DNA from 3 places in the Metabacillus flavus genome. Region 3 is predicted to be linked to each of the others. Evidence: riboswitches for the same ligand, from Rfam matches in the RefSeq annotation. Region 3 holds a riboswitch; each other region holds the start of a gene.
What was found. Region 3 has a riboswitch for S-adenosylmethionine ahead of J9317_RS09100 (YezD family protein). Riboswitches for the same ligand answer to the same signal wherever they lie in the genome.
Positions count from the first base shown of each region.

Region 1: linked by a shared signal. The riboswitch ahead of J9317_RS04560 (Na+/H+ antiporter NhaC family protein) and the one ahead of J9317_RS09100 (YezD family protein) in region 3 are both predicted to bind S-adenosylmethionine.
Region 2: linked by a shared signal. The riboswitch ahead of J9317_RS02605 (sugar ABC transporter substrate-binding protein) and the one ahead of J9317_RS09100 (YezD family protein) in region 3 are both predicted to bind S-adenosylmethionine.

Region 1 is NZ_JAGVRK010000001.1:853,102-858,918, reverse strand. It holds gene J9317_RS04565 (acyltransferase) at 1-869, opposite strand, end outside; gene J9317_RS04560 (Na+/H+ antiporter NhaC family protein) at 1,555-2,901, opposite strand; SAM riboswitch class I at 3,039-3,147, opposite strand; gene J9317_RS21005 (hypothetical protein) at 3,331-3,513, opposite strand; gene J9317_RS04550 (YqzG/YhdC family protein) at 3,619-3,948, opposite strand; gene bcaP (branched-chain amino acid transporter BcaP) at 4,034-5,425, opposite strand; gene J9317_RS04540 (divergent PAP2 family protein) at 5,594-5,817, opposite strand, start outside.
Region 2 is NZ_JAGVRK010000001.1:487,132-492,948, forward strand. It holds gene J9317_RS02600 (YhgE/Pip family protein) at 219-2,678, shown strand; partial or broken gene J9317_RS20480 (hypothetical protein) at 2,847-3,005, opposite strand; SAM riboswitch class I at 3,117-3,279, shown strand; gene J9317_RS02605 (sugar ABC transporter substrate-binding protein) at 3,405-4,478, shown strand; gene J9317_RS02610 (sugar ABC transporter ATP-binding protein) at 4,498-5,817, shown strand, end outside.
Region 3 is NZ_JAGVRK010000001.1:1,764,839-1,770,655, reverse strand. It holds gene cysP (sulfate permease) at 1-710, opposite strand, end outside; gene J9317_RS09105 (phosphoadenylyl-sulfate reductase) at 724-1,425, opposite strand; gene J9317_RS09100 (YezD family protein) at 1,549-1,662, opposite strand; SAM riboswitch class I at 1,757-1,862, opposite strand; gene J9317_RS09095 (adenine nucleotide alpha hydrolase family protein) at 2,182-2,703, shown strand; gene J9317_RS09090 (hypothetical protein) at 2,700-2,861, shown strand; gene J9317_RS09085 (two-component system sensor histidine kinase NtrB) at 2,949-4,151, opposite strand; gene metE (5-methyltetrahydropteroyltriglutamate--homocysteine S-methyltransferase) at 4,276-5,817, opposite strand, start outside.

The sequences.
Region 1 (5,817 bases), 910 kb from region 3:
GAGTACTTGCCAATTAGCACAAGAGGATGCTTTATAACTGAAAATTTAGCGAGCAGCGGATAAATTCCAATAGCCGCGATGCTTAGAAGCGGTATATTCGCAAGGTTAGAAAGCCTGCGGTTTGATACATACCCCTTCATGTTGTATTCAATCACCGCCCCAGCTGAAACGGCAAGAGCGAGAATAAGCATTTGAACCGGGCGCTTCTGCGCAAAATTGCGGATCCCTTCCCAGTAATAGGCAAGGAATGCACCGAAGGCAAAGTAGAAAATCCAGATCGGCATAAACGACTTGCTTGCAATGAATTCTCCAATCGGACCCTCAAACGGAGGTTTAATTCCGTATAGGTTGTAACTAATTAAGAAGGAAATAAACAAGAAAATAAGAATCGTCGTTTGCGTTCTAAACAGCTTTTGAAGAAGTGGAAAAACAAGATAAAATTGCACTACGATTGAAATAAAATACAAATGATAAAACGCATTTCCTTGAATAAACCCCCCGATTTCCTCTATCGGATCGCCAATTCCCTGGCCGTTATAAACGTACATCATATAACGATATGCAACACTCCATAAAATAAAAGGAATAATAACCTTCGAAAAACGTGATTTCATAAACTTCCCAAATTGAAATCCTTTATTCCGAACCTGAAAAAACAAAAGAAAACCGCTGATGACCGCAAAAATTGGTGTCCCGAAACGGCCGATCTGGTTCAGAAAATACGAAAACCAGTCATACGTATCGTTATTCATACCAGAATTCGTTGCGGAAACGTGTACCGCCACAACAGCTAAACAAGCAAAGGCACGCAGGAAATGAATTTCAAACAAATAAGATTTACCGCTCTTCTGACTGGCCTCTTTTGCCATAACGATCACTCCTTTATTAAAAAGACTCCTTCATCATTTTAATCTGAAAAGCGGCCGAAATGGTGGCGTTCTATTAAAAGGCTTCTTTGGTCTCGTTTTGGATGCAAGGTCTTAAGATAGAGACATTCCACTTGTAAGCGCTATCTCCCTGCCATCCTGCATAAGCAAATAGTCATCACTAAACATAAATGTTTGCAAAATGGTGTTTTTGTCATTAATTGTTGTAAAAGGCAGAATAGCGGTTTATCAAGGTTTCTAATGAAACCTAATCAATCCTTTGCGAAATTTGTCGGAATTTGGAGTTAAAAGGGCAAACAGCTGATTTTTGAAGTGCTCACCGAAAACTTTTTTCAAATGGCGCACGCTATTTGGCTGTTCCGAACTTCCCAGCACTTATTTAGCCGGTACATTTTTTTCTGTTTGATGGCACACGTTATTTGGCCGTTCGGCTCTTCAATTTAGCCGTTCCTCCCGCTTATTTAGCCGTTCGGGAACCAAATTTAGCTGTTTCATTTTCTGTCCGCCGGCGCACGTTATTTAGCCGTTCCTGCCCCTTATTTACCTATTCCTCAACTGTACTATTTATGGATTGTTTCCAAACTCCATTTTGTTATATCTAAGCTGCTCACAGCCTTCTATCAACTAAAAAAAGCGATACCCTGGAAAAAGGGTACCGCTCTTAATATCAATTGGTATAGTTCTCTTTCATCTCTCCCGCTTCAGCTTGGCGGTGTCCAGCTTTCGGTTTCAGTCTTGGCAAGCCGAATGCTATGGCTAATATACCGCATAGAAGAGTCAGCATCGGATAGAATGTGTACGGAAGAATGCTGAGCGGAGAAGCTTTTACGAGCTGAGCCCCTGCCAGCATTTGGGCACCGTATGGAATCAGCCCCTGCACACTGCAAGAGAAAATATCCAAGATGCTTGCTGATTTTCTTTTATCTATGCCGTACTGATCGGCAATATTTTTCGCAAGCGGTCCTGCTGTGATAATTGAGATCGTGTTATTCGCAGTTGATAGGTTTGTTGCACTGACAAGTCCGGCAATTCCAAACTCTGCGCCTTTTTTTGTACGGATGTTTTTCGTCATAGCGTTCAGCAGGAAGGCAATTCCTCCATTATGCTTGATGAGTTCTACCATACCTCCAATAAGGACGGACAGGATGATAAGCTCTGACATTCCAGAGATGCCTTTCATCATGGTTTGAGAGAAGGTCAGGATATTGAAGCTTCCGTCTGCCAGACCGATAACACCTGTTAAGACAATTCCCCCGCCCAGTACGGCGACAACATTCAACCCGGCGAGTGCTGCGATGAGCACCCCAATGTAAGGGAGCAATTTTACAAAACTGAACTCCTTTGGTTCGACTGCTGAATCCATCCCAAGTGAAATGGCAACCAGGACGATAACTGTAACAATTGCTGCCGGCAGGACGATGAAAAAGTTCGTTTTAAACTTGTCCAGCATTTCGGTTTTCTGTGAGCGTACGGCTGCAATCGTTGTATCGGAAATAAACGATAAATTGTCTCCGAACATCGCTCCCCCAATAACAGAAGCAACAGCCAGAGCAACCGGAATTTCTGTCTCACCGCTGATTCCTGCTGCAATCGGTCCAAGAGCTGCAATAGTTCCCATTGATGTACCCATTGAGATTGAGACAAATGCTGCAATGATGAAAAGTCCTACTACTAAAAAGCTTTGAGGAAAATACGTTAAAGCCAGGTTAACTGTCGACTCTACCGCACCCATTCCTTTTGCCGCTTCCGAGAAAGCGCCGGCCAGGATGTAGATAAATACCATAATCATAATATCAGGATGTCCTGCACCCTTCGCAAAGCGTTCAACTTTTGATGTCAAATTTTCTTTTCTATTCATAAAAAGGGCAACTGCAACTGCCACAAGAATCGCTACAACCATCGGAAGCTTATAGAAGTCCCCAGTGATCACACCTGCTAAAATAAATAGCGATATAAAAATCAGCAATGGCAATAAAGCCAGCGGATTTCTTTTCGTTCCGTTATTTAAATCCATTTTCTCCACCTCGCTGCTATTCTGTTTTTCCAGCATTGCTGGTTATCATCACCTGCTGCCGGAAGATCCGCCTTATAAAAAAGACCCCTTCTTATCCTTTTAAGAAGAGGCCTTAATACACAATTTTCAGGACACTCTTCTTATCTTCCAAGCTCTGGAGCTTGCTGGATTTGGCACAGCACTCTTCAAAAAAAGTCCGCTGCCGAGGCATCGCAGGGCCAGTCCCTCCGCCTCTCATGATAAGAAGTTCGAATTAATTTATTGGCTTTTCAAAAACAATCTTTTACTACCTTAAGGGCTGACAGGATAAATGTCAAACAAAATAAGATGCGAATTTTACTTTTTCAAGAAAATAATATTCCTATTCAAAAAATAGAAAACCCTTTCATTTCTAATATAAAAGGGCACTGTATCGTTTTCAGACAATTATTATAGCACTCGAATATTTACAATTATTACTATTGATTCAAAAAAGGACTTTTCCATTCCATTAGCCCTCCGTATCTTCTGCTGAATGGCAATCAGTCCTTCAAAATCTGTTTCCTTATAATTCCGAATAACTGCAGGCTTTGGCCCATTCTCATCGAAAACGTAAAAGTCCTTCCTGTACATTGGTTTCCCCCGTCTCAAGCATTTTCTAATAATAATTAATACCGCTTTCTGAGATTTAGAAACCTTTACAAAAAAGCAGACCACTACAGATGGTCTGCTTCCGCTTCAACGTTCGGATTCTTTAAAATGAATGGATTTTACTTTCTGGGTCTTTTCATTAAATTCAACTGTTACAAATAATCCGAATTCCCTGCTGCCCTGGCGTATCCAGAGCTTAAATTTTTCTGCTGCCAATTCATCATCCAATTTTTCGCGGCCAATATGCTTATAATCCAGCAGCTTGGCATCCGGATACTTACGCTTAACCTCTTGTATAGCAATTTTAGACCACTTTGCATATGCGGGCTCCTGCTGGTGTGCTGAATAAACAAGCCTAGGCTCAGCTATCCCTGCAAGTATACCTGCTATAAGAAAACAGGAAATCCATTTTTTCATCGTACATGACACATCCCTTTTTCTTTTTAGGGTTGCGCAAACGAATAAAAAAAAGACGTGCATCCGGCACGCCTTTTTTATCCAATTATGATTTGTTTAACAAACTGTGTTTTCTTCCATAAACGAAGTAAACAATTAAACCGGCAGCCAGCCAAATCAGGAAGGCAATCCAAGTTTGCATTTGAAGCTGGAGCATTAAATACGCACAGGAGAGGAAGGCTAAAATCGGCACAACTGGAACGAATGGAGTTTTAAACCCTGCCTTCATCCCTTCTCCTGATTTTCTTAAAACCAAGATCCCAATCGAAACCGACATAAAGGCAAACAGAGTACCGATACTTGTTAAATTTGCTAATTCATCAAGCGGTATAAAACCTGCAAAAAGGGAAACGAGCAAACAGCCCAGGTATGTCGTTTTGACAGGAGTCTGCGTCTTTTTGTTGATTTTTGATAAACCGCTCGGCAGAAGACCATCACGGCTGATTGCATAAAACAGACGGGACAGGCCATACATCATAACAAGTAAAACTGTTGTCATCCCGGCAATGGCACCGATTGAAATCAGTCCCGCAACCCAGTCCTGGTTGATATAGTTCAAAGCAAAAGCAACCGGATTTTTCACATTAAGCTCTGTATAAGGGACGACTCCTGTTAAAATCGCCGATACTGCAATGTATAGAACTGTACAGATGGCTAAAGAAGCGATAATCCCGATTGGCATGTTTTTCTGAGGATTTTTAACCTCTTCCGCAGCAGAGGAAACAGCATCAAATCCGATATAAGCAAAGAATACCGTTGCAGCGCCAGTTGCTACACCTCCAAAGCCGAAAGGCATAAATGGCGTCCAATTATCAGGCTTTACATACCAGACAGCCACTGCGATAAATAAAAGAACCACCACAATTTTAATAATAACCATAATTGCATTAAGCCTCGCGGATTCTCTTACCCCCTTCGTTAGAAGAAAGGTAATCAAAAACGCAATAATGACAGCCGGAAGATCAAAATACGTTCCATTTTCCGGTGAATAGGCACTGGTCAATGCTGTCGGCAAATGGATCCCGAAGCCCCCCAGCAGCCCTTGAAAATATCCTGACCATCCGCTTGCAACGGATGCAGAGGCAAGTCCGTACTCCAAAAGCAAATCCCAACCCAAAATCCATGCCATCAGCTCGCCGAACGTTGCGTAGCTATATGTATAAGCACTGCCAGAGACCGGGACACTAGACGCAAATTCCGCATAGCATAATGCCGCAAAGGCACAGGCAATACCCGCTAAAATAAAGGATAGGACCAGTGCAGGACCAGCATGTTCTGCAGCGGCAACGCCTGTAAGTACGAAAATCCCCGTTCCGATAATCGCTCCAATTCCGAGCATCGTCAGATCAAACGCACCAAGCGTTTTGTTAAGAGAAATCCCTTTACTCCCCGAATCACTAATAATTTGATTAATAGACTTTTTCCTAAACAAATTCATTGTCTCACCCGCTATTCTTTTTTAAAATATTCAGAAATATTTAAATAATTTTTGAGATAGTCTTAATTTAATCGAACTATGTCGAAAAATCAACCGTTTTTAGAAAATTTAATTTATTAAAATAGAGAAACCTTTATATGGAAAAAGCCGGCCATGGCCGGCTCATCATTATTCGGATTCAGTTCTTGCACTAACAAGACCAATAATAACTCCCAACAACGCTCCATAAAACACCTCTTCAGGCTGATGACCCAAAAGCTCCTTCAATTCTTCTTTTTGTTTTACATGGCCCAGACCTGGAAAATGCCCTGAAAGAAGCTCGATATCCGCATCAATATCATTCACGAGTGCAGCAATCTCTCCCGTATGCCTTCTGATTCCTTGCGCATCAT
Region 2 (5,817 bases), 1.3 Mb from region 3:
TCAAATTACTGATTTTATTTACCCGCATGCTTCAGCGTCTAAACGACCACTTTCGATGAAGTCCTGCAAAACTATTACATAACAGAAAAATATTTTTGCATCTATAATAAAACAGGCAGGAATATTGACTAAATATTCAGTATATATAAAGAATATCAGTGAATGAGTCCTTATTCACTTTTGTATATAGATATTTAGATGGATAACGGGGGATGTGCATGGGAAGATTTGAGGGGATGAAAGAAAGGCTTCAAAACGGGAACAGGAAAGGGATGCTGGTGGCCCTGATTGCTGTTCTTCTCGTACCGCTTGTGTATGCAGCGGTCCTGCTTTCTTCAAGGTCGGGTCCATATGATCACTTGGATAACCTGCCAGTAGCTGTCGTGAACAAGGATAAAGGGGCGGCTTCCGGAGATGAGCAGATTAATGCAGGGAATGACTTAGTGGCCGATTTAAAGAAAAGCAGCAGCCTTGGCTGGGATTTTGTCAGCTCTGAAGAAGCAGCTGCAGGACTAAAAGATCAGTCCTACTACATGGTCATTGAAATACCAGAAAATTTTTCGGAAAAAGTGACAACCGTATTGGGAGAAAATCCGGAGGTGCCTGAGCTGCGCTACATTCAAAATGAGGGGCTAAGCTTTACTGCCGCTCAAATTACAAAGGGCGCTGCGGAAAAAATCAGAGAACAGCTGGGCGATAAAATTACGGAAAACTATACGTCAAAACTTTTCGCACAGCTTGGAGAGGTTTCAGAAGGTTTTACAGCCGGTTCAGATGGGTCCAATCAAATTTATACAGGATCCGAAGAGCTTCAAAAAGGGACAGGCCAGATCCTGGATTCTCTGACAGGCAAGTCTGCGGATATTGCGGCATTGGCGGATGGATCCAAAAAGCTTGAAGCAGGATCAAAGGAGATGCTCGACTCCCTCAGTGCAAAACAGGGAAGTATATCTGAGCTTGCAGCGGGTACGAAACAGGTAAACGACGGGACAGGAACGCTGCTCGAATCCTTAACAGGGAAGTCCGGAGACATTGAAAAGCTTGCAGACGGCTCCAAGCAGGTGAAGGATGGAACAGGGCTGCTCTATCAATCGTTAAAGCAGGGCTCAGGGAAAATCGATCAGCTTGCAGCCGGATCAGGTGATGCGGCTAAGGGCGCCGGAGACTTGAATGTCGGCGCAGCCCAAGTGCTTGAAGGACTGAAGCAATCGGAAGCGGGAAGCGGTCAGCTGAAGGATGGACTTGCGGTCCTTGCGCCTGGGAGCAGCGCGGCGGCAAAAGGCATGAGTGATTTGGATGCTGGGGCAGCTCAGGTATCTGCCGGTGCAAAGGGTCTTGCACAAGGTTTGGAAGCGTACCTTGCTAAAAATCCTCAGCTGAAAACGGACCGTGAATTTCTCACACTGCTTGAAACAAGCAAAATTGTAGCAGGCGGTACAGAAAGCATTACGAAAAATACGAAACTCTTGAAAGAAGGAACCGCACAAGTAGCAGGCGGCGTCAAACAAGCGTCAGACGGTGCGAATGCCCTGGCCGCCGGCATGACAAAGCTAAAAGAAGGACAAGCCCGGGTGAGCGGAGGGGCAGCAAAGCTTGCGGCCGGATCAAAAGCGATTGCAAATGGAAACCAGGCCCTTTCTTCTTCCTGGAAGGAGCTTACCTCATCAGTTGCAAAATTGAATGCCGGAGCTGCGCAAGTAAGCAACGGAAATCAATCAGTGAATTCCGGATGGAAAGAGATGAAGTCTGGAGTCTCAGAGCTGTATGGCGGTACACAAAAAATCTACAGCGGAAACACGGAAGTAGATGCCGGGTGGAGGACCCTTACCGCAGGAGCGGGAGATCTTCATACGGGACTGGTTAAAGTCAGCGGCGGAAATGAAACTGTCAAGAATGGCTGGAGCCAGCTGACAGACGGAGTCACAAAAGTTGACGCCGGCGTTCTGAAGCTGAAGGAAGGAAGCGGCCAGCTTGCAGACGGTCTTGCTAGCGGAGCCGAGAAAACCGGAAGCATTAAAGCGGGGGACGACAACATTTCTATGTTCTCCTCACCTGTAAAACTCGCATCAGAAACAGTAAATGAATATGAATTTTATCGTGACTCAACCGCACCTTATATTTTGTCATTAGCATTATTCGCTGGCATTTTGCTTCTTACTTTTGTAACTGATTTCAAAAAGCCTGCAGAAGCCTCCGGCATTGGCTGGTATGCGGGCAAGCTTGGCCAAATGGCGATTTTTGCCGTCATTCAGGCACTTGTCCTTTCGATCTTTACTCTAGTTATTCTGCAGCTTCAAGTTGAAAACGCTTTCTATTTTATCCTATTCGCTGTTTTCGTCAGTCTCGTCTTCATGATTATCATCTTTGCCCTGACCGCTGTTGCAGGAACCATTGGCCGATTCCTCGCCTTTATTCTGGCTGTTGCACAGATAACCACAACCGGAGCAAGCCTGCCGGTCATCCTGCTGCCTGAGGGAGTTCAAGCAATCAGCGGCTGGCTTCCGTTTACCTATACGATTGCCGGGTTTAAAGCGGTCATCTCACTGGGGGATTCAAATTTGCTTTGGGGAAGTGTATGGGTATTGATTGGTTTTGCCCTTGTATTTGGAATTTTATCTGCTGTAACGATCTTTCTTCCTGGTCGTGCAGCGGATGAAAATTCGGAGCTCAAGGCATAAGAGAAAGAGAGAGAACCAGTTTTCGGACTGGTTCTCTTATTCTTTAGCTCTGTTAAACTTGGCTGTTGATTGCAGCTAGCAGGCGTTCGCTTATCCTTGGACTGGCGGTGAGCCTGCGGGGTCTCACCTGTCCGGCTGCTCCCGCTTGCGTCTCATCAACATAATGCTTTAACATAGCCTATTCTTTAAACCGGAATGCCGTCTCCACTTGTGTGTGACGGTTTGAGCCAGGCTGGAAATGCCGTTGATAAACTCCTCAGTTTTTTGAAGACCTTCAAAATTCACTTTCAGCATAAAGCAGGCATTTCCAGCAATCCTGTGGCAAAACCCATTTACTCCCGAGTGAATTGAAAGTTTTTTCAAAAAAATGTTGCAGGCTGTAAAAAATGGTGATAACATTCAGCTCAGGAAATAAAATTTCATACTATTCAGATTGCACTCTTATCCAGAGCAGGCGGAGGGATTTGGCCCTATGATGCCCAGCAACCGACCGTAATTCCGTCGCGAGACGGGGCGCGAAAGCAAGACGCGCCAGGGTTTTGACCCTGAAGGCACGGTGCTAATTCCAACAGAAAGGTTTTTACTTTCTGAGAGATAAGAGGCTTTAGAAGACGACTTTAATTCTTCAAGCCTCTTTCTTTATGAGAAAGGGGCTTTTCCTATTTTTCCGGTAAGAAAAGCCCTCGAAAGAACGTCCGGAATATTTCTATTAGGGGGAGTAAGATCATGACAAAAAAATATGCAAAGATCCTTCTGGCAGCGCTTCTCATTCTCGCCATGCTTGCAGGATGCCAGCCGAAAGTGGGCGAGCAGGCAGGAACAAAAGCAAAGGCAAGCAAAGACAATCCGCTTGCAGGAAAGAAAATCGCCCTTATTATGCAGCAGAACCTTGGAACGTTCTCAGCTCAATACATAGAAGGCGTTAAAGAGCAGACCGAAAAGTTTGGCGGCCAAACCGTTGTGTTCACATCTGACGGCGATCTGGCAAAAATGGCGTCCAATGTGGATGCCGCGGTTAATCAAGGGTTTGACGCGATTCTGATTGATCACGGAACGAAGGAAGCGCTGACTGCCGGTGTCGAAAAAGCGATCAGCAAAAACATTCCGGTTGTTGCGTTTGATGCAGGGGTGGAATCAAAGGGTGTAACGTCGATTGAACAGGGTGACCAGCAAATGGCACAGATGACGCTTGATCAGCTGGCTAAAGATTCAGGCGGAAAAGCGAACATCGTGAAAATCTGGGTGGCCGGATTTGCTCCGATGGAACGCCGCCAGATCGCGTATCAGCAATTTTTGAAAGAAAACACAGGCATTAAGGAAGTGGCCGCATTTGGTGCCGCAACCCAAAACACGGCTCTCGATACACAGGCCCAGATGGAAGCGATCCTGAAGCAGTATCCGAATAAAGGCGAGATTACAGCTGTTTGGGCAGCCTGGGATGAATTTGCAAAAGGGGCGGTTCGTGCTCTTGAGCAGGCGGGAAGAACGGATATTAAAGTGTATGGAATTGACATGAGTGATGAGGATCTTCAGATGATCCAAAAGGAAAACAGCCCATGGGTCGCTTCTGCCGCTGTCGATCCGAAAGACATCGGACGCATTCAGGTCCGTTACGCTTATCAGAAAATCAATGGGGACAGCGTGGAGGAAAAAGTGAAATTGAAGCCGGTATTTGTGACGAAGGAAGCCCTTCCGAAGGAGCAGGTGACAACGAATGACCTGGATCAGCACGTGGAAGGCTGGGGAAAAAGCGAGCAGGGGTATACGGATAAGCTGAAAAAGCTGGAAGAAGGAAAATAACAGAGAAGGAGGGAGAAGGATGAGCCTTCTGCAAATGAAAAACATCTCCAAATCATTCGGCCGTGTTAAGGCGCTGAAGGATGCGCATTTTGAACTGAAAAGCGGGGAAGTTCGTGCGCTGCTTGGAGCGAATGGAGCGGGGAAAAGCACGCTGATGAAAATCCTGTCAGGTGCCTATACGCAGGATGGCGGCGAAATTTTTGTAAACGGGCAGCCCGTTCAGATCCGCTCGCCAAAAGAAGCGAAGGAACTCGGAATCGACTGTGTGTACCAGGAAGTGGATACAGCGCTCGTTCCTCAGCTGTCGGTCGCTGACAACATCATGCTCGACTCCTTCTCCTCCTCCAAAAAATGGACGGTTTCCCGAAAGAAGCTGAATCGAGAGGCGAAGGAGGCTCTGAAGCTGCTGCAGGAGGACCGCATTTCGGTTATGAAAATGGCTTCTGAATTAACGCTTGCCCAGAAGCAAATGGTTCTCATCGCGCGGGCCCTTGTCCGCAAGGCGAAAATCATTATTTTTGATGAACCGACGGCACCGCTGTCAATTGAAGAAACGAAGCATTTTTTCTCGATTATCCAGAGGCTTGTGAAGCAGGGAGTCGGCTGTATCTTTATCTCCCACCGTCTTCCGGAAGTATTCGAGCTTTGCAATCGGATTACGGTAATGAGAGACGGAAGCACTATTCAAACATTTGAAACAGCAGAGGTCACGCAGGAGCAGATTATCGAGACCATGCTGGGCCGTGCCCTCACCCAGGAAATGCAGGAGGAGGGAACGGAGATCGGCCGAACCCTTCTCCAAGTAGATGGGCTGGAGGATGAAGAGCGCCTGAAGGGCATTTCGTTCTCTGTTTCAGCGGGGGAAGTCGTCGCAGTTGCCGGATTAGTCGGAGCGGGAAAAACAGAGCTTGCCAAAACGCTTTTCGGGCTGAACAACTGGAAGAAAGGCAAGGTTCTCTTAGACGGGAAGCCTTATCGGATTAAGGAGCCTTCTGAAGCCATTAAAGCAGGATTCGCGCTAATCCCGGAGGAGCGGAGAAAGGAGGGGCTCTTCATTCATGAGTCCATCCAGGAAAACATGTCGTTTCCTCATTTGAAATCCTTCTCTTCGTTTTTAAAAATGAACCGGAAAAAAGAGAAACAGCATGCTGAACAGGTCATCACGGAGCTTGGAATCAAAGCGGACTCTCCTTTGACGCCTGCTGAAAACTTAAGCGGAGGAAATCAGCAAAAGGTTGCAATCGGCAAATGGATGTATGGAGACGCAAGGGTTTATTTGTTTGATGAACCGACCAAGGGGGTCGACATCGGAGCGAAAAAAGATCTATTCCAGCTCATC
Region 3 (5,817 bases):
CCCTCTGTTTTCGAAAGCCTTGTAATCTTCTTTCCATTTGTCTCCAATACCCGGCCGCCAAGGAAAACCGCACCCGCTGCTACGAATAGCCCGCCAATCCATACCCCTTGGTTTACGGAAATGACATCAGCCGCCACCAGCGGGCCGACAGCGTTGGCAACATTATTCATTCCGGCTGAGAATGCTTCAAAGAATCCTGCTGCAATCAGAAGATAGATCAGCATTTTTCCGCCTCTAGCCTCTAGCCTTGAAAAAAGCGGCTGGGAAGCTCTGCATATAAAATAGGTGATAAAAAATGCTGCAGCCGGAATGATAACCCAAAACATCATGATGACAAGAATGGATTGAACATATAAAGCATGATAGGCCACTCCCACTCCCACTACTGCACCCACTGTGACTTCACTGGTGGACAGCGGGATGCCCATCAAATTGGCCATAAATAAAGAGATGGCAGCAGATCCAATGATGACAAGCACGATTTGCATTGTGATCATCGACTGCGGAATAATGCCGGAGCTGATGGTTTTGATTACTTCTCCTCCCCCGAGGACAGCGCCAAGTACAACGCCCGCGCCGCAAAGCAGGAGTGCTGCCATTCTGCGTTTTATTGCCCCTGACCCGTACGCGACACCCATGGAAGCAGCCGCTCCGCTTGCGCCAATGTTCATCGCAAAAAATAAACTCAGGATGATTGCTGCAGCTTCAATCATAGCTGAGACCTCAACCGTGCAGACCGCATTCTGTTTTTTGGCTGCCGTTCCAGCGGCCGGATCTCGCATCATTTACATCGATGGCAGGCTGGGTGCATGGCTTGCATCCGATGCTCGGATAGCCTTGATCGTGGAGAACATTGTAGTCCAAATCATTTTTGTGGGCATACCGCCAGACATCTTTCCACGTCCAGTGAATAAGCGGGCAGATTTTTACATTTTCAAATTTATCATCCCTGTTCAGGAACTGGGTATTTTTTCTTGAAGGAGATTGCTCTCTGCGCAATCCGGATATCCATGCTTTTTCGCTGCTCATAACCTCGCGAAGAGGGAGCACTTTCCTGATTCTGCAGCATTCATTCGGATTCCTCTTCCATAGCTCATCCCCGTGCTTTGCAGCCTGTTCAGCTACACTTAGAGACGGTTTTTTCAAAAAAATATTTAAGGCAGGATACCGTGCCTTAACACGGTCAATCAAATCATAGGTTTCTTTGAAATGGAGCTCAGTATCTAAAAATACAATTCTCGCATCCTTTTTTATTTTCGATATGAGATCGATTAGAACAATTCCTTCAATACCAAAGCTGCATGCATAAACTAAATCATCCTGATAATGCGAATAGGCCCATTTTAAAACGTTGAGCGCTTCGATCGCTTTATCCTTATCTTCGAACTCCGGAACGGTTTCTGTCCAATTTTCGAATGTCAGCATTTATTTACACTCCCCTTTTTTCAAACCATTGCAAAAAGGCAGGAACGCGCCGCTGCATAAACAAAGAGCAGGCAAACCGTTCCCGCCTCTAGTTTGTCTAGTCAGCGTACTAATTTTGGATTTTTATTTTAGTCTGACTTTTTCATTTTTCTCTAGCTGAATGATCTTCCCATCCTGGACAACCAGGGTGATTGATCCGTATTTCATTGCCTGAAGCATTTCTTTTAGCTTTCCGATTACTTCTTCAAGCTGATCTAGCTCCCCCACGGACAGTCCCTCCCAATACAAAATAAAAAGCCTTCCATTTTAGAAAGACTTGTGAGGTGTATTCCCCTTATCTCCCAAAATGGATTCCATTTTGCTGGATTTAGCACCTTGCTGTTACGCAGGTTGCCGGGTTTCATAGGGCCAGGTCCCTCCACCTCTCTGGATAAGTATTGTGTGTTATTGATTTCAAATTTTAGCACAATTCGAACGATTGTCAACCCGAGTTATCGGGTAGGTTTTATAAAAAATCAAAATAGGTGCGAATTACCCAGTAATTTCTGCTGCATAGAAATATTTTTGGCAGCAGGATACAATTAGCTTAGGAGGTGAAATGTATTGAAAAAGACGATTGTTTCATGGAGCGGAGGGAAAGACAGCACAATTATGCTTCACAGGCTTTTGCAAAACCCGGAATAAAATATCTCCGGACTTTTTACATCGATCAACCGGGTTGCCCGCAGCGTCCCTTTTCATGGAATCGGAGAGGATTTGCTAAAAGATCAGGCAGCAAGCCTCGGCCTTGCTATTCAATTCATTGAAATGTCTCCATCTCCATCTAATAATGAATATGAAGAAAGCATGGTCGAATTTCTGAAAAAATGCAAAGAAAATGAAATTACTCATGCTGCTTTCGGAGACATCTTTTTAAAGGATATTCGTCAATATAGAGAAAAGCTTGTCAGGTTAAGTGGCTTACAGGCTATTTTTCCTCTATGGGGAGAGCAGACCGACTCTTTGGCGAGACAATTTATTAATGATGGCTATAAAGCTTCCATTTGCGGAATAGATGGATCGAAGCTTCCATATTCTTTATTGGGACATCATTATGATGCATGGGTTATTGATGCCATAAGAAAATCCGCCGATCCATGCGGAGAAAACGGGGAGTTTCATACCTTTGTGTATGGCGGACCGATTTTCAGCACAGAGCTTTCATTTGCGGCAGCCGGCACGGAAAACGCATTTACTGATTTCCGAACACTTTTGCTGCAGCGGGAGGATTACACATGATTGGTAAAGCGTTCTTGTCACTGATTGGTTTTATGATGGCAGCAATCGGCTTTTCCTTTTCCTTCTCTTTAAAATGGAGCAAAGAGGAGCTGAATGAAATAAGAATAACCGCAGCAGGGGGCTTTAGATTATTTGCTGCTGGCGGCTTATTGTATTGAACCATTTTGGAAAGGACCGTTCCTGAAAATCAAACGGTCCTATTGTTTCATCTTAGTTTTCTTCTATTCGGCCTTGCCGGTTTTGCATTATCTGTCTTCATTTGGTTCAGTTAATGCAATAGGGAATTCCATGTAAAAGGATGTCCCTTCCTTAGTGCTTACAACCCGAAGTTCACCATGATGATTTTCAATGATCTTTCTTGAAATAGAGAGACCCAGCCCTGTTCCATCATCCTTCGTGGTATAAAATGGATCGAATATATGAACGAGAACCTCAGGCTCAATCCCGCTCCCGTTATCCGAAAAAGAAATTTGCACCACATCCCCGTATATGGCGGCTCTCACTTCAACTTTTAATTTTTTATTCCTGCGCTTTGCCTGACGGGCGTTAGCAAACAAATTCATAAATACTTGCAGAAGCTCCTCCTTGTTTCCGGGGATCGCCGTTTCAGGCAGTATCTTTCTGCAATCAATCGTAAGATCGGTGTCATGAAGGAACGCTTCACTGTGGAGAAACTTTCCTAAATAATTCTTGAGAAAATCTGACACATAAAGATTCTCAAATGGCAGTGCCTCCGTTTTCGATAACCTCAAAAAATCCGTAATAATGCCGTTCGCACGATCTATCTCAGGAATAAGCAAAGCAGAAAACAGCCGGTTCATATCTGGACCGAGCTGGCCGCTGAGCAGCTGCAGATAACCCCGGACAGTTGTAAGGGGATTTCTAATTTCATGAGCGATCCCTGCTGCAATTCTCCCTGACATCGCCATTTTTTCAGCATCCTTTAAGTTATTCAGGAAATGAAATACTCCTGCTACTCTACTGATACTCCCATCGTGCCTTCGTATGATATATGTATTAACAATCCCATAATTGCGGTCCCACAATTCCCGATTGCGGATCGCCTGCCCGGTCTGAAGCGTTTCCAAAATGGCAATTTGCTGATCAGGAATTCTGAGCAGCTCCCTGATATGTTTTCCGATCATTGCTTCACGATCGACCTTTAGATCGGCAGCCGACTGCCTGTTGCACAGTGTAATTTTTCCATCAGCATCTGTAATGACTAGATGATGCGGTATCAAATCAGCCAGCGGAGCAAGCTTCTCTTCCAGCTTTTCCAGCAGCTCTCCTTCTAAAGATGTAATGGTAAACCAGCCTTTTTGTTCAGCAGCAGGCTGATGCTGATAAAATCTGCCTGATTCAGGATCCTTAAACTCAAAAGCGAAAGGAATCGAATCTATTAGCCTTTTATAATATAAAAGTTCTTTTTGATCCCCGAATTCTTTCATTTCTTCCTCCAGCTTACATGATTCATCATTTCCCATTATAAGGGAGGTTGACAGATCGTTCCAATGTTTTTCTCAATTTCGGCAAAAGGAAACCCCCTTCAATAATAAAAGGAGGCCTAACCTGTTAAACAGTTGGAATCGTATGTTTATCTCTTATATTGAACGCAGCTTCCGCCATATTGCTGAGGGACTGTATGGCTTCCTCTTCAGATCTGGTTTTCAGACCGCAGTCCGGATTAATCCAAAACCGGCCGGCCGGCAGAACTGTAAGGCACTGTTCAATCACCTTCTCCATTTCAGCGGCTGCAGGGATTCGAGGGCTGTGTATATCATACACACCAAGACCAATCATTTTATCATAGCTGAATTCTTTAAACGTGCTGATGTTCTCGCCGCCGCCCCTTGACGTTTCAATGGAAATGACGTCAGCATCCATATCGGATATTGCGTCCATCATTTCTGAAAACTCGCTGTAGCACATATGGGTGTGAATTTGCGTATCCGCCTGCACATCCCAATGAGTCGCTCTGAATGCATTGACTGCCCATTCTGTATAAGCCGCCTGTTTGCTTTTCTTAAGCGGAAGACCCTCTCTAAACGCCGGCTCATCTATTTGAATCATGCGGATGCCTGCTTTTTCAAGCTCAAGCACTTCTTTTCTTAGAGCAGCTGCAATAAAGCTTGCAAGAACTTCACTGCTTTGATCATCACGCGGGAAGGACCAGTTCAGAATCGTCACCGGGCCGGTCAGCATCCCTTTTACAGGCTTATCCGTCAGAGATTGGGAGTACGAAGCAAGCTCAGATGTGATGGATCCTCTCCAGCCGATGTCCCCGAAAATGATGGGTGGCTTTACCCCTCTGGAGCCGTAAGACTGGACCCATCCATGCTTTGTAAATGCGAATCCATCAAGGTTTTCACCGAAGTACTCAACCATATCATTCCGCTCGAATTCTCCATGTACGAGAACGTCCAGGCCTGCTTCCTCCTGAATCCCAATCCACCGCTTTGTTTCCCTTTTAACAAACGCATCATATTCCTGTTTTGAAAGAAGGCCGTCCCGGAATCTCTTCCTCTGCTTTCTCACCTCTTTCGTCTGCGGAAAACTCCCGATTGTTGTCAACGGAAGCAATGGGAGCTGAAATGCTTTTCTTTGAATTTCCTCTCTCTCTGAAAATGCCTGCTTCCTCTTAAAGGATTGAACCTTATCAGAGAGATTTTCAGATTTCCGATATTTTGTTAATTCCTGATAGGCCTGATCCCATTCAAGAATTCTATTTTTGGCTTCCAAATCGATGCTTCCTGCTAGGAGGACGCATTCCGCAAGTTTTTCTTTTGCGAAAGACAGACTGTTATAAACACCTGCTGGAAGGCTGACTTCACCTTCTTTTGTCTCTGGTACATGAATGAGGCTGCAGGAGGGCTGGATCCATAGCTCGCAAGGCTTGATTTTCTTTTGCAAAAACTCCACTAGTTTTAGTGATTCCGTACCTTTAGCCCGCCATATGTTTCGCCCGTCTATAATCCCCGCTGCCAAAAATTTATCTGCCGGGAACCCATGCTTTTTCATTAAGTCAATCGTATTTCCTCTTGTAAAATCAAAACCCCATCCGCTGACAGGCAAGGTCATTAACTGCTGGTAAGCGTCCGGAGATTCAAAATAAGT